DNA from 3 places in the Micromonospora sp. TSRI0369 genome. Region 2 is predicted to be linked to each of the others. Evidence: riboswitches for the same ligand, from Rfam matches in the RefSeq annotation. Region 2 holds a riboswitch; each other region holds the start of a gene.

Region 1 (4,027 bases), on a different contig from region 2:
GCAGGACTCCGAGCCGGTGCAGCGTGCCGTACTCCAGCCAGCCGGCGGCGACGACGCCGATCACTCCACCGAGGAACGCGGCGACGCCGACGACCGGGCCCGGCACCCGGCGGTGGCCGGGCCGCCCCTGGGTGAAGGCCAGGAACGTGGCCGGGGCGACTGACGCGCCGAGCACGATGAGCGTCGGCACGAACGTGACGGTCCCGGTGCCGGCCAGCGTCTCCAGCACCAGCAGGTGAAGCCCGACGCCGACGAGCAGGACCGCCACCCACGCCCAGCGGCGTCCGGTATTCCCCATAGCGCCCAGTATCGCGCCCGGCGGGGAGCGACGGCATCGGGGGTAGGCACTGTGGACGGTGAGATTCATCCGACACGCCGACACGACATCTGGTGTTGCCAGACATCGCCCACCGCCATATATGGTGGTGCCGCAGCTGGTTCGGCCGAGCCCTCCCGGGCAGGGCCGAGGCAAGAGGGAACCCGGTGGGAATCCGGGACTGCCCCGCAGCGGTGAGTGGGAACGACCGCCGTCAACAGCACTGGGCCACCGGCCTGGGAAGCGACGGCCAGTAGGCGACCTCGTGTCGTGCCCGCGAGTCCGAAGACCTGCCAGCGCGCCGTGCGCCTCCGCGTACGGCGGTCGGAGGTCGCGCGGGACGACCGACGCCAGCAGCCGGGCCGGCCGTGCGCCGCGCCCGTTGGCGTCTCCCGCCGTCTCCAGACGGTGACAGCGAGGAGAGGTCATGACTGTCGTGCAGGAACATCCCCCGTCCACCGCCGGCGGGTCCGAGCCCCGCCGGCTGGCGATGCGGGTACGCAAGCGGGACGGCGACACCGAGCCGGTGGACGTCAACAAGATCGTCCGGGCGGTCGAGCGCTGGGTCGCGGACCTGGACGAGGTGGACCCGCTGCGGGTGGCCACGAAGACGATCAGCGGCCTCTACGACGGGGCGAGCACCGCGGAGCTGGACCGGTTGTCGATCCAGACGGCGGCGGAGCTGATCGGCGAGGAGCCGCAGTACTCGAAGCTCGCGGCGCGGCTGCTGGCCGCGTACGTGGACAAGGAGGTACGCGGGCAGCAGGTGGCGAGCTTCAGCCAGTCGATCGCGTACGCGCACGGGCTGGGCCTGATCGGCGACGAGACCGCCGCGTTCGTCTCGCGCCACGCCCGCAAGCTCGACGACGCCGTGGACCCGGCCGGTGACCTCCGGTTCGAGTACTTCGGGCTGCGGACGGTGGCGGACCGCTACCTGCTGCGGCACCCGCAGTCCCGGCTGGTGGTGGAGACGCCGCAGTACTGGCTGCTGCGGGTGGCCTGCGGGCTGTCCCGCACCCCGGGCGAGGCGGTCGGCTTCTACCGGCTGATGTCCAGCCTGGCCTATCTGCCCAGCTCCCCCACGCTGTTCAACTCCGGCACCCGGCACACCCAGATGTCGTCGTGCTTCCTGGTCGACTCGCCGCGCGACGAGCTGGACTCGATCTACGAGCGTTACCACCAGGTGGCGAAGCTGTCGAAGTTCTCCGGCGGCATCGGCATCTCCTGGTCGCGGGTGCGCGGCCGGGGCGCGCTGATCCGGGGCACCAACGGGCGCTCCAACGGCATCGTGCCGTTCCTCAAGACGCTCGACGCCGGGGTGGCGGCGGTCAACCAGGGCGGCCGGCGCAAGGGCGCGGCCTGCGTCTACCTGGAGCCGTGGCACCCGGACGTGGAGGAGTTCCTGGAGCTGCGGGACAACACCGGCGAGGAGTCGCGGCGTACGCACAACCTCAACCTGGCCAACTGGATCCCGGACGAGTTCATGCGCCGGGTCGAGGCCGACGGCGAGTGGTCGCTGGTCGACCCGTCGGACGCCCCGGAGCTGCCCGACCTGTACGGGGAGGCGTTCGACGCCGCGTACCGGGCGGCCGAGAAGAACGCGGTGCGCACGGTACGGGCCCGGGACCTGTACGGGCGGATGATGCGCACGCTGGCGCAGACCGGCAACGGCTGGATGACGTTCAAGGACGCCGCGAACCGGCTGTCCAACCAGACCGGTGAGCCGGGCAACGTCATCCACCTGTCCAACCTGTGCACGGAGATCCTGGAGGTCAACGACGACGCCGAGACCGCCGTGTGCAACCTCGGCTCGGTGAATCTCGGCGCGCACGTCACCGCCGACGGCGTGGACTGGGAGCGGCTGCGCGCCACGGTACGCACGGCAGTGGTCTTCCTCGATCGGGTGATCGACATCAACTACTACCCGGCCGAGCAGGCGGCGGCGTCCAACCCGCGCTGGCGGCCGGTCGGGCTCGGCCTGATGGGCCTGCAGGACGCGTTCTTCACGCTGCGCCTGCCGTTCGACTCCGCCGAGGCGAAGGAGCTGTCCACCCGGGTGCAGGAGGAGATCCTGCTGACCGCGCTGGAGACCTCCGCCGGGCTGGCCGAGCGGTTCGGGCCGCATCCGGCGTACCCGCAAACCCGGGCCGCCAAGGGTGACCTGCACCCGGACCTGTGGGGCGCGGAGCCGGCGCAGGCCGGGCGGTGGGCGGCGCTGCGGGAGCGGATCGCCGCGCACGGGCTGCGCAACTCGCTGCTGGTGGCGATCGCGCCGACCGCCACCATCGCCTCCATCGCCGGCTGCTACGAGTGTGTCGAGCCGCAGGTGTCCAACCTGTTCAAGCGCGAGACCATGTCCGGGGAGTTCCTCCAGGTCAACACGTACCTGGTGCGGGAGCTGAAGGCCCGCGGGCTGTGGACGCCGCAGGTCCGCGACCGGATCAAGCGGGCCGAGGGCTCGGTGCAGGACATCACCGAGCTGCCCGCGCCGGTGCGGGAGCTGTTCCGCACCGCCTGGGAGCTGCCGCAGCGGGCGCTGATCGACCTGGCCGCCGCGCGGGCGCCGTTCGTCGACCAGTCCCAGTCGCTGAACCTGTTCCTGAGCGCGCCGACCATCGGCAAGCTCTCCTCGATGTACCTGTACGCCTGGAAGGCCGGGCTGAAGACCACGTACTACCTGCGATCCCGTCCCGCCACCCGCATCCAGCAGGCCACCGTCGCGCCGGTGCTCGCCCCGGTCTCCGGCGTGGTTTCCGCCGTGAGTGACGACGAGGCGCTGGCCTGTTCCCTGGAGAACCCCGAGAGCTGCGAGGCATGCCAGTGACCACCACCGCGCCGACCCGGCACATGCTGCTCGACCCCGGCATGGACCTGACCCTGCGGCCGATGCGCTACCCGCGCTTCTTCGACCGGTTCAAGGACGCGATCAAGAACACCTGGACGGTGGAGGAGGTGGACCTGCACTCGGACCTGGCCGACCTGGCGAAGCTGTCGGCGGCCGAACGGCATCTGGTGTCGCGGCTCGTGGCGTTCTTCGCCACCGGCGACACGATCGTGGCCAACAACCTGGTGCTCAACCTCTACCAGCACGTCAACTCCCCGGAGGGCCGGCTCTACCTGTCCCGGCAGCTGTTCGAGGAGGCGGTGCACGTCCAGTTCTACCTGAACCTGCTGGACACGTACGTGCCGGACGAGAAGGAGCGGTTCGCCGCGTTCGCGGCGGTGGAGAACATCCCGTCGATCGCCCGCAAGGCGGAGTTCTGCTTCCGGTGGATCGACTCGATCTTCGAGCTGCGGGAACTCCGGACCCGCGACGACCGGCGGGCGTTCCTGCTCAACCTGATCTGCTTCGCCGCCTGCATCGAGGGCCTGTTCTTCTACGGCGCGTTCGCCTACGTCTACTTCCTGCGCTCCCGGGGCCTGCTCAACGGGCTGGCCTCCGGCACCAACTGGGTGTTCCGGGACGAGTCGATGCACATGGCGTTCGCGTTCGACGTGGTGGAGACCGTACGGGCCGAGGAGCCGGACCTGTTCGACGCCGAGATGGAGCGGCAGGTGAAGGAGATGCTGGCCGAGGCGGTGGAGTGCGAGGTGAGCTTCGCCGAGGACCTGCTGGGCCAGGGCGTGCCGGGGATGTCGCTGGCGGACATGCGCGAGTATCTCCAGCACGTGGCCGACCGCCGCCTCGCCGTGCTCGGCATCGCCCCGATG
Region 2 (4,027 bases):
CCGCCGCCGCCCTGGACGTGCTGGCCGAGCAGATCGCCCGCCACGTGGACCTCGATGCGGTGCTGCAGGTGGCACGCACCGCACCCGATCTGGACGCCCAGCCATGGGATCCCGCCGCGCACGTCCGGCGGCTGGGCGCCGGATCACCGGTGGTTGCGGTCGCGGCCGGGCGTGCCTTCACCTTCCGGTACGCCGAGACGACCGAGCTGCTGCAGGCGGCGGGCTGCACCGTCGTTCCGTTCGACCCGGCCCGCGACCAGCGGCTTCCCGCCGGGACACGCGGGTTGTACCTCGGTGGGGGGTTCCCCGAGGTACACGCGTCCACGCTGAGCGCCAACACGACGCTGCGCCACGAACTGCGCCAGGCCGTCCTCGACGGCGTCCCCACCGTCGCCGAGTGCGCCGGCCTGCTGTATCTGTGCCGCTCCGTCGACGGCCATCCCATGGTCGGGGCGCTCGACGCCGAAGCCGTCATGACGCCGCGCCTCACCCTCGCGTACCACCGTGCCGCACTCGGCTCGGACCAGCTGCTCGGCGAGCGGGGAACCGCTGCCACCGGCCACGAATTCCACCGCACCACCGTCACACCCGGTCACGGCGAGCACCCCGCCTGGCGCATCGAGGGCCGCAATGCCGGATTCGCCTCCCCCAGCCTCAGCGCGTCCTATCTGCACGTGCATTGGGCTGGGCAACCGCATCTGGCCCAGTCGTTCACCGAGGCCGTACACCGGACGGCTGTCTCCTCAGCACGTTAGGAATCACCGTCACATGCAGCTGAACCTCACCGGCCGTAGCGTGCTCGTCCTCGACGGGAGCGCACCCGCCGCCGTCACGGTCAGTGCGCTGCTGCACAGGCGCGCCCTGGTCACCGTCGCCGCGCCGGCCGTGTGCGCCGCGCTGGAGGACCTCGCCCTCCGCGGGCGCCTGACCTGGGTCACCACCCCGGTCGACGAGAGCCGGTTCGACGTCGTGCTGCGTACCGTCGCACCCTCGGAGGCCGGGGCGCCGGCAGCGGTCCGAACGGCCGGACACGTCACGCTGGTCGGCGCCGGCCCGGGCGATCCAGGGCTGGTCACCGTCGCCGGACGCGCGGCCGTCAAGCAGGCCGACGTGATCCTCACCGACCGGCTCGCCCCGTGGGAGGCCCTGAAGTGGGCGCGCCCGGATGCCGAGATCATCGACGTCACCAAGATCCCGTACGGGCGGAGCACGAGCCAGGAACAGATCAACGCGCTGCTTGTCGAGCACGCCCGCGCCGGACGGCACGTTGTGCGGTTCAAGGGCGGCGACTCGTACGTCTTCGGCCGCGGCTTCGAGGAAGTCACCGCGTGCGCCGAAGCCGGCGTCCCCACCACCGTGATACCCGGCGTGACCTCCAGCATCGCGGCCCCGGAGCTGGCCGGCATCCCGGTCACCCACCGCGGACTCGTGCAAGGCTTCACCGTCATCTCCGGCCACGTACCGCCCGGCCATCCCGACTCGTCGATCGACTACGCCGCCCTCGCCCGCACCGGCACCACCCTCGTGGTGCTGATGGGCATGCGCAACCTCGCGGCCATCGCCGACGCGCTCGTCGCCGCCGGTCTCGACCGGAACACACCATGCGCCGTCGTCGCGGACGCCGCCTCGGCCGGCCAGCGGGTGCTGCGCAGTACCCTCGCCGACGTCGTCGCCGACACCGCCGAGGCCGGCATCGGCGCGCCCGCCGTAACGGTGATCGGCCACGTCGTCGCCCTCGGACCGGCCGCCGTGCAGGCAGTCGCGACAGCGTCGCGTTGCTCCGATACCTGATATGGTCGTGCCACCCTGCTGAAGGAAGCCGGTGTGAATCCGGCGCAGTCGCGCTACTGTGACGCCGCTCGCGGCGAAGCCAGACCCTCCAGCCAGGTCGACCACCCATCGACGGGACGCAGCATCCCAAGGAGTGTCATGCCTCAGGCGACCACGGCCATTCCGGCCGTTCTTCCCACCATTCCCGTTCGCGCGCTCGCCCCCTGGGCGCTGTTCTTCGCGCTGGTCACCGCCGTCGTCCTGTATTTCGTGGGCGCCGAGCAGGGAGCTTTCTCCGTCTTCGAGGGCACCTTCATCCACGAGCTGACGCACGACGCACGGCACGTGCTGGGCTTCCCCTGCCACTGACACCACGCCACGCGGCAGTCCGCCCGGCCCGGCCGGAGTTTTCGTCTTTCCTCGTCACCGGCGCTGCGGGCGTTTCGTGCTGCCCGCGGCCGGCTCCCGAACGGACCCTTGATGACCCCTCGCACTTTTCTCGTTCACGGGCTGTTGGCCGGGCTCATCGCCGGTTTCGCGGCCTTCCTCGTCTCCTACGTCGTCGCCGAACCCCAGGTCGATGCAGCCATCGCCCTGGAGGAAGCCGGTGCCGCCGAGCACCCGCACGACAATGCCACCGCCGAGCAGTCTCACAGCCACGATGAGGAGGAGGCCGAAGTCTCGCGTGGCACCCAGTCCACCGGGGGCCTGGCACTGGGCACCATCCTGGTAGGCGTCGTCCTCGGTGGAGCGACCGCGCTCGCTGCCGCCTTCGCCGCCGGGCGTCTGGGCTCCCTGTCCGCACGGGCCAGCACCGCGGTGGTCGCCGCCGTCGGTTTCGTCGCCACCGCCCTCGTGCCGTTCCTCAAGTACCCCGCCACACCACCGGCGGTCGGCTCCGGTGACACGATCAACGAGCGGACCGCGCTGTACTTCGGGTTCTGGGCACTGAGCCTGGCCGCCGCGATCGGCGCCGTGGTCCTGGCCCGGCGTCTGCTGCCCCAGCTGGGCGCATACTCGGCGGTGCTGGCCGGTGCCGGCGCCTATCTCGTGGTCGTCGTGGTCGCCGGGGCTCTGCTGCCGACGGTCAACGAGGTCGGCGGCTTCCCGGCCGACACACTCTGGTACTTCCGCATCTCGTCGATCACGACCCTGGCCGCGACTTGGGCGGTCCTGGGTGCAGTGCTGACCGGTCTGGTCGGACGCGACGCGGACCGTGCCGCCGAGCGGCTGCGCCGCCAGGAGCTGGCGGCCACGCTCTGAACCTTCCCGGCTGAACCTCGCGTCAGGGTGCGGGCAACGCCCGCACCCACGCCAGGGCGGCGTCCACGTCACGGACCAGCGGCACTCCGGCCGGCGGCCCGGCGCGGCGCACGATCACGACCGGCATCGCCCGCTCGGCGGCGACCTCCAGCTTCGCGACCGTGTGGTCACCGCCGGAGTCCTTGGTAACTAGAACGTCCGTGCCCGCCATCACCTCCCGCTCGTGCGCGAGGGTGTAGGGACCGCGGCTGCGCAGCAGCTTCCACGACACCGGCAGGACGATGTCGGGCTCGTCCACCACGCGAACCAGGCACGCGTGCCGGCGCAACGGTTCGACGAAGTGCGCCAGCGACTGCCGTCCGACGGTGAGGAACGGCCGGTCGCCCAGACCGGCCGCCACCCGGGCAGCTTCACTGTGGTCACCGGCCCAGTACCAGGCCGACGCCTCGGGGCGAGCGGCCCAGCCGGGCCGTTCCAAACGGAGCAGGGGAACCCCGGCGGCCGGGCACGCCGCCGCCGCGTTGGCGCTGATCTTCTCCGCGAACGGGTGCGTCGCGTCGACCACGGCACGCACCCGGGTCTCCGCCAGGTACGCGGCCAGTCCTGCGATCCCGCCGAAGCCACCGACGCGGACCTGCCCCACCGGCAGCCGGGGACGCGCGACCCGCCCCGCCAGTGAGGTCACGACCACGGCACCGTCGTCGACGAGCGAGGCCGCCAGCGCGCGGGCCTCGCCCGTCCCACCGAGCACGAGAATCCTCACGCGTAGGGTCCGATCACCGGCGCCGCGGGAGCGCCCCGCTCGGCTAGGTTCAGCAGCGCGTCGACCTCCAGGTGTTTCTCCGCCAGGTCGGCGAGCAGATCCAGCCGGGCCTGCCGGGCCGGCTCTGCGCCCGCCGCCAGCGCCTGCACCCACTGAGCATGGCCGATCTCCGCCCCACCCGCACACGCCATCGAATTGTTCGCCATGTTCCGTGCCTTGAACGGAGCGACC
Region 3 (4,027 bases), on a different contig from region 2:
AGCTCGACATCACGCTCACCTTCGCCGACGGCCGCACCCAGACGTTCACCGCCGTGGCGAAGCCGTTCACCGGCGCCCAGGAGTCGTACGCGCCCGGACACGGCGCCACTGAAGCGTCATGACCGAGACCACCGCACCCGCCCGCCGGATGAGCCGGCGTGGCCTGCTCACCGGCGGCGCGGTCGCCGCCGGGGGCGCACTGGCCGGCGCCGGCGCGCTCGCCGCCGCCCGTTCCGGCGATCCCGGGGTACGCGCAGCCGAACCCGCTCCGGTGGCCCACGTCGGCAGCGCTGTCGAGCCGTTCCACGGCGCGCGCCAGTCGGGTGTCACCACCGAGCCGCAGGCACACGCCGCGTTCGTCGCGTTCACGCTGCGCCCGGGCACCGACCGGGCCGCGCTCGGCCGGATGCTGCGGCTGCTCTCCGACGACGCCGCCCGCCTCACCCAGGGCCGCCCGGCGCTCGCCGACACCGAACCGGAACTGGGCCTGCTCCCGGCCCGGCTGACGGTCACGTTCGGCTTCGGTCCCGGGCTCTACACCGCCGCCGGGCTCGACGACCGGCGGCCCGCGTCGGTGGCGGACCTGCCGGCGTTCCGCATCGACCGGTTGCAGCCGCGCTGGTCCGGCGGGGACCTGCTGCTGCAGATCTGCGCCGACGACCCGCTCACCGTCGCCCACGCCCAGCGGGTCCTGACCAAGGACAGCCGCCCGTTCGCCACCGTCCGCTGGGTGCAGCAGGGCTTCCGCCGGGCCGCCGGCGCCGAACCGGGGCGCACCCAGCGCAACCTGTTCGGCCAGCTCGACGGCACCGCCAACCCGAAGCCCGGCGCACCGGCCGACACCGCCGTCTGGGTGAGCGACGGACCGGACTGGCTGCGCGACTCCACCGCCCTGGTGGTACGCCGGATCAGCATGAACCTGGAGACCTGGGACCTGCTCGGCCGCGCCGACCGGGAACTCGCGGTGGGGCGGCGCCTCGACACCGGCGCGCCTCTCACCGGCCAGGCGGAGCACGACGAGCCGGACTTCGCCGCGCTCGGGCCGGACGGGCTCACCGTGATCCCCGACTTCTCGCACCTGACCCGGGCACGCGTCACCGACGACCGGCAGAAGATCCTGCGCCGGCCCTACAACTACGACGGCGCGCCGACCGCCGAGGGACACGCGGACAGCGGGCTCGTCTTCGCCGCGTACCAGGCCGACATCGCCCGGCAGTTCCTGCCCATCCAGCGGCGGCTGGCCGAACAGGACCTGCTCAACGAGTGGACCACCCCGATCGGCTCCGCCGCGTTCGCCGTACCGCCCGGCTGCCCCGAGGGCGGCTGGATCGGCCAGCAGTTGCTCGGCTGACCACGACGCTGACCACGACCAGGAAGGCGCGCCATGCGTACCCGTACCGTCCCCGCACTCCTCGCCGCGCTGTTCACCGCGGCGCTGCTGCTGGTCCCGGCCACGCCCGCCGCGGCGCACAACTCGCTGCAGGAGGCCACACCGGCGCGCGACGCCCGGCTCACCACCGCGCCCACGCAGGTGACGCTGCGGTTCATGCAACGGCTGAACCCGGCCTTCACCACCATCACGCTGCGCGACGCCGCCGAGCGTCCGGTGCCCGCCAGCGCGCCCGCCGTGGACGGCGCCACCGGCACGGTGACGATCGAGGAGCCGCTGGGCAACGGCACCTACACGGTCGCCTACCGGGTGGTCTCCCGCGACGGCCACCCGGTCCAGGGCTCGTACCGCTTCACTGTCGCCGACCCGGCCGCTCCCCCGGCGGCCGTCCCGTCACCGACCGCAGACGCTTCGGCGGGCACATCCGCTCCGGCTGGCACGTCGGCAGGCGCTTCGGCGGGCGCTCCGGCAGGCGCTTCGGCAGGTGCGGACGCCTCTCCGGCGAGCGCCGACGCCTCGACGGGCGCCGACGACGGCGGTCTGCCGGTGGGACTCCTGGTCGGCGGAGCGGCCGCCGCGGTGGCAGCAGCCGCCGTGGTCGCACTGTTGCTGCGCCGTCGCCGCCCTTCCTGACGCATCACCCGCCGACGCGGGCTGACCCGTCACCCGCTTACGCTGGTCCGCCCGGAGATCTTGGTACGAAACGGCCCCCATAGGGGCGCATTCCTTCCAAGATCTCGGGCCTTCCTGACAGGCGAGAGAGCCGTCCTGCTATGCGGACTGCGCCTGCGGGCCGGCAACGGGTGCGCCGGAGTGGGACGGGCGGGGGCACTGCGGGGCAGGGCGGAACGCGGGTCCCGGCGAGGGCGGGTCGGGGCTGGGTTAGGCTGCCGGCAGCGCTGGTTCACCCGGTCGGCGACGGCCGGGTGTCGTAAGAGGGAACCCGGTGGAAGTCCGGGACTGCCCCGCAGCGGTGAGTGGGAACGACCGCCGTCAACAGCACTGGGCCACCGGCCTGGGAAGCGACGGCCAGTAGGCGACCTCGTGTCAGGCCCGCGAGTCCGAAGACCTGCCCGCGTCGCGCGTACCACCGGTGCGCGCTGCCGTCGACCTCGCGGGTGGGTCGGGCGGGTGACACGCCGGGCGGGAGCCGTCGGCGTGCCTCGACGTGCACACCCCGTCCGGTCGGCGGTCCGCTTCTGCGTAGGACGGAACCGCACGATGACCGATGCCATCACCCTCACCGGCCGACCACCGTCGGCCTCGCACCTGACCCTGTCGCAGATCATGGACCAGCACCACACCAACCTCATGGGTACGGTGCACGGCGGCCGGATCCTCAACCTGATCGACTCGGTCGCCGGGGTGGTCGCCGCCCGCCACTCCGACGGACCGGCCGTCACCGCCGCGATCGACGAGACGGCCTTCCTGCGCGCGGTACGCGTCGGCGACGTGGTCCACGTGGACGCCCGGATCACCTGGGCCGGCCGCAGCTCGATGGAGGTGGCCGTGAAGGTCAGCGCGGACCGCTGGGACCGTGCGGTGCCACCGGTGGACGTGGCGACAGCGCACCTGGTGATGGTGGCGGTGGACGACGAGGGCCAGCCCCGGCCGGTGCCGCCGCTGCTGCCCGGCACCGACGGCGACCGGCGGCGCTACCGGGAGGCGCAGATCCGGCGCGAACACCGGCTGGCGCTGCGCCGGGCGCTGCTCGACGGCGTCGAGGAGGGCTGAGGCGTGCTCGGACTGTCGGCCACCACGCTCGCGGGTTACCTGGCCGCGATCGTGGTGCTCATGCTCACCCCCGGGCCGGACATGATGTTCGTGCTCGCCAACGCCACCAGGTACGGCGCGCGGGCCGGGGCGGTGGCGGCGCTCGGGGTCGCCGCCGGGGAGGCGGTGCACGTCGCCGCCGTGGTGGCCGGGCTCGCCACGGTGATCGCCGCGTCCCCGGTGCTGTTCACCGCGATCCGGTGGGCCGGGGCGGCGTACCTGATCGTGCTCGGGGTGCGGGCGCTGCGCGGCAGGGGCCGTACCGGTCCGGCGGGCGGTGGGCCGGACGGCGGCGCCGGGCGGGCGTTCCGGCGCGGGCTGCTCACGAACCTGCTCAGCCCGAAGATGATCCTGTTCAGCGTGGCGTTCCTGCCGCAGTTCGTCCGGCCCGACGCGGGCCCGGTCGCGGCACAATTGTTGCTGCTCGGCGGGACGGGTCAGGCCGCTTGATCGACTTCAGCACGCTGGGGTGGCGGCATCAGGAGGGCTCCGACCCCGCCACCTCGGCGAGCTGGTGAGGATCATGCTCCGGCGCCCGGGGCGGGGCGGCCGGCCGCTCGCGGTCCAGGTGCAGGCGCAGCAGCACCCAGCCCAGCGACACGCCGCCGATGAACAGGTACGCGGGCTGCGTGCCGAACGTGTCCCAGCAGGTGTGCAGCGTGACGGCGGCGGCAAAGGTGAGCAGGAACGCCGCCAGCTTCCGGCCGCCGGGCGCGGCGGCGAAGGTGAACAACGCGGCGGCGGTCAGCCCGGTCCAGGCCAGGTGCGCGGCGGGCGCGGTGAGACCGCGTACCAGCAGCGTCCGCTCGACCGCGCCGAGGCTGCCCTGCGACCCGACGAACGCGGCGAACGCGTACCCCATGG

The links. Region 2 has a riboswitch for cobalamin ahead of AMK25_RS06110 (CbtB domain-containing protein). Riboswitches for the same ligand answer to the same signal wherever they lie in the genome.
Region 1: it holds a riboswitch for cobalamin, as region 2 does, so the genes downstream of both, AMK25_RS11220 (ribonucleoside-diphosphate reductase subunit alpha) here and AMK25_RS06110 (CbtB domain-containing protein) in region 2, are expected to answer to the same signal.
Region 3: it holds a riboswitch for cobalamin, as region 2 does, so the genes downstream of both, AMK25_RS11235 (acyl-CoA thioesterase) here and AMK25_RS06110 (CbtB domain-containing protein) in region 2, are expected to answer to the same signal.

What each region holds. Positions count from the first base shown of each region.
Region 1 covers NZ_LIVU01000003.1:535,859-539,885, reverse strand. The annotation lists gene AMK25_RS11225 (PrsW family intramembrane metalloprotease) at 1-298, opposite strand, end outside; cobalamin riboswitch at 418-628, shown strand; gene AMK25_RS11220 (ribonucleoside-diphosphate reductase subunit alpha) at 744-3,140, shown strand; gene AMK25_RS11215 (ribonucleotide-diphosphate reductase subunit beta) at 3,131-4,027, shown strand, end outside.
Region 2 covers NZ_LIVU01000002.1:174,910-178,936, reverse strand. The annotation lists gene AMK25_RS06120 (cobyrinate a,c-diamide synthase) at 1-755, shown strand, start outside; gene cobA (uroporphyrinogen-III C-methyltransferase) at 769-1,791, shown strand; adenosylcobalamin (AdoCbl) riboswitch at 1,791-1,931, shown strand; gene AMK25_RS06110 (CbtB domain-containing protein) at 1,930-2,139, shown strand; gene AMK25_RS06105 (CbtA family protein) at 2,251-3,033, shown strand; gene AMK25_RS06100 (cobalt-precorrin-6A reductase) at 3,056-3,784, opposite strand; partial or broken gene AMK25_RS32640 (nucleotide-binding protein) at 3,916-4,027, opposite strand, start outside.
Region 3 covers NZ_LIVU01000003.1:540,030-544,056, reverse strand. The annotation lists gene AMK25_RS11250 (copper chaperone PCu(A)C) at 1-122, shown strand, start outside; gene AMK25_RS11245 (Dyp-type peroxidase) at 149-1,351, shown strand; gene AMK25_RS11240 (copper resistance CopC family protein) at 1,385-2,023, shown strand; cobalamin riboswitch at 2,274-2,481, shown strand; gene AMK25_RS11235 (acyl-CoA thioesterase) at 2,612-3,124, shown strand; gene AMK25_RS11230 (LysE family translocator) at 3,128-3,613, shown strand; gene AMK25_RS11225 (PrsW family intramembrane metalloprotease) at 3,642-4,027, opposite strand, start outside.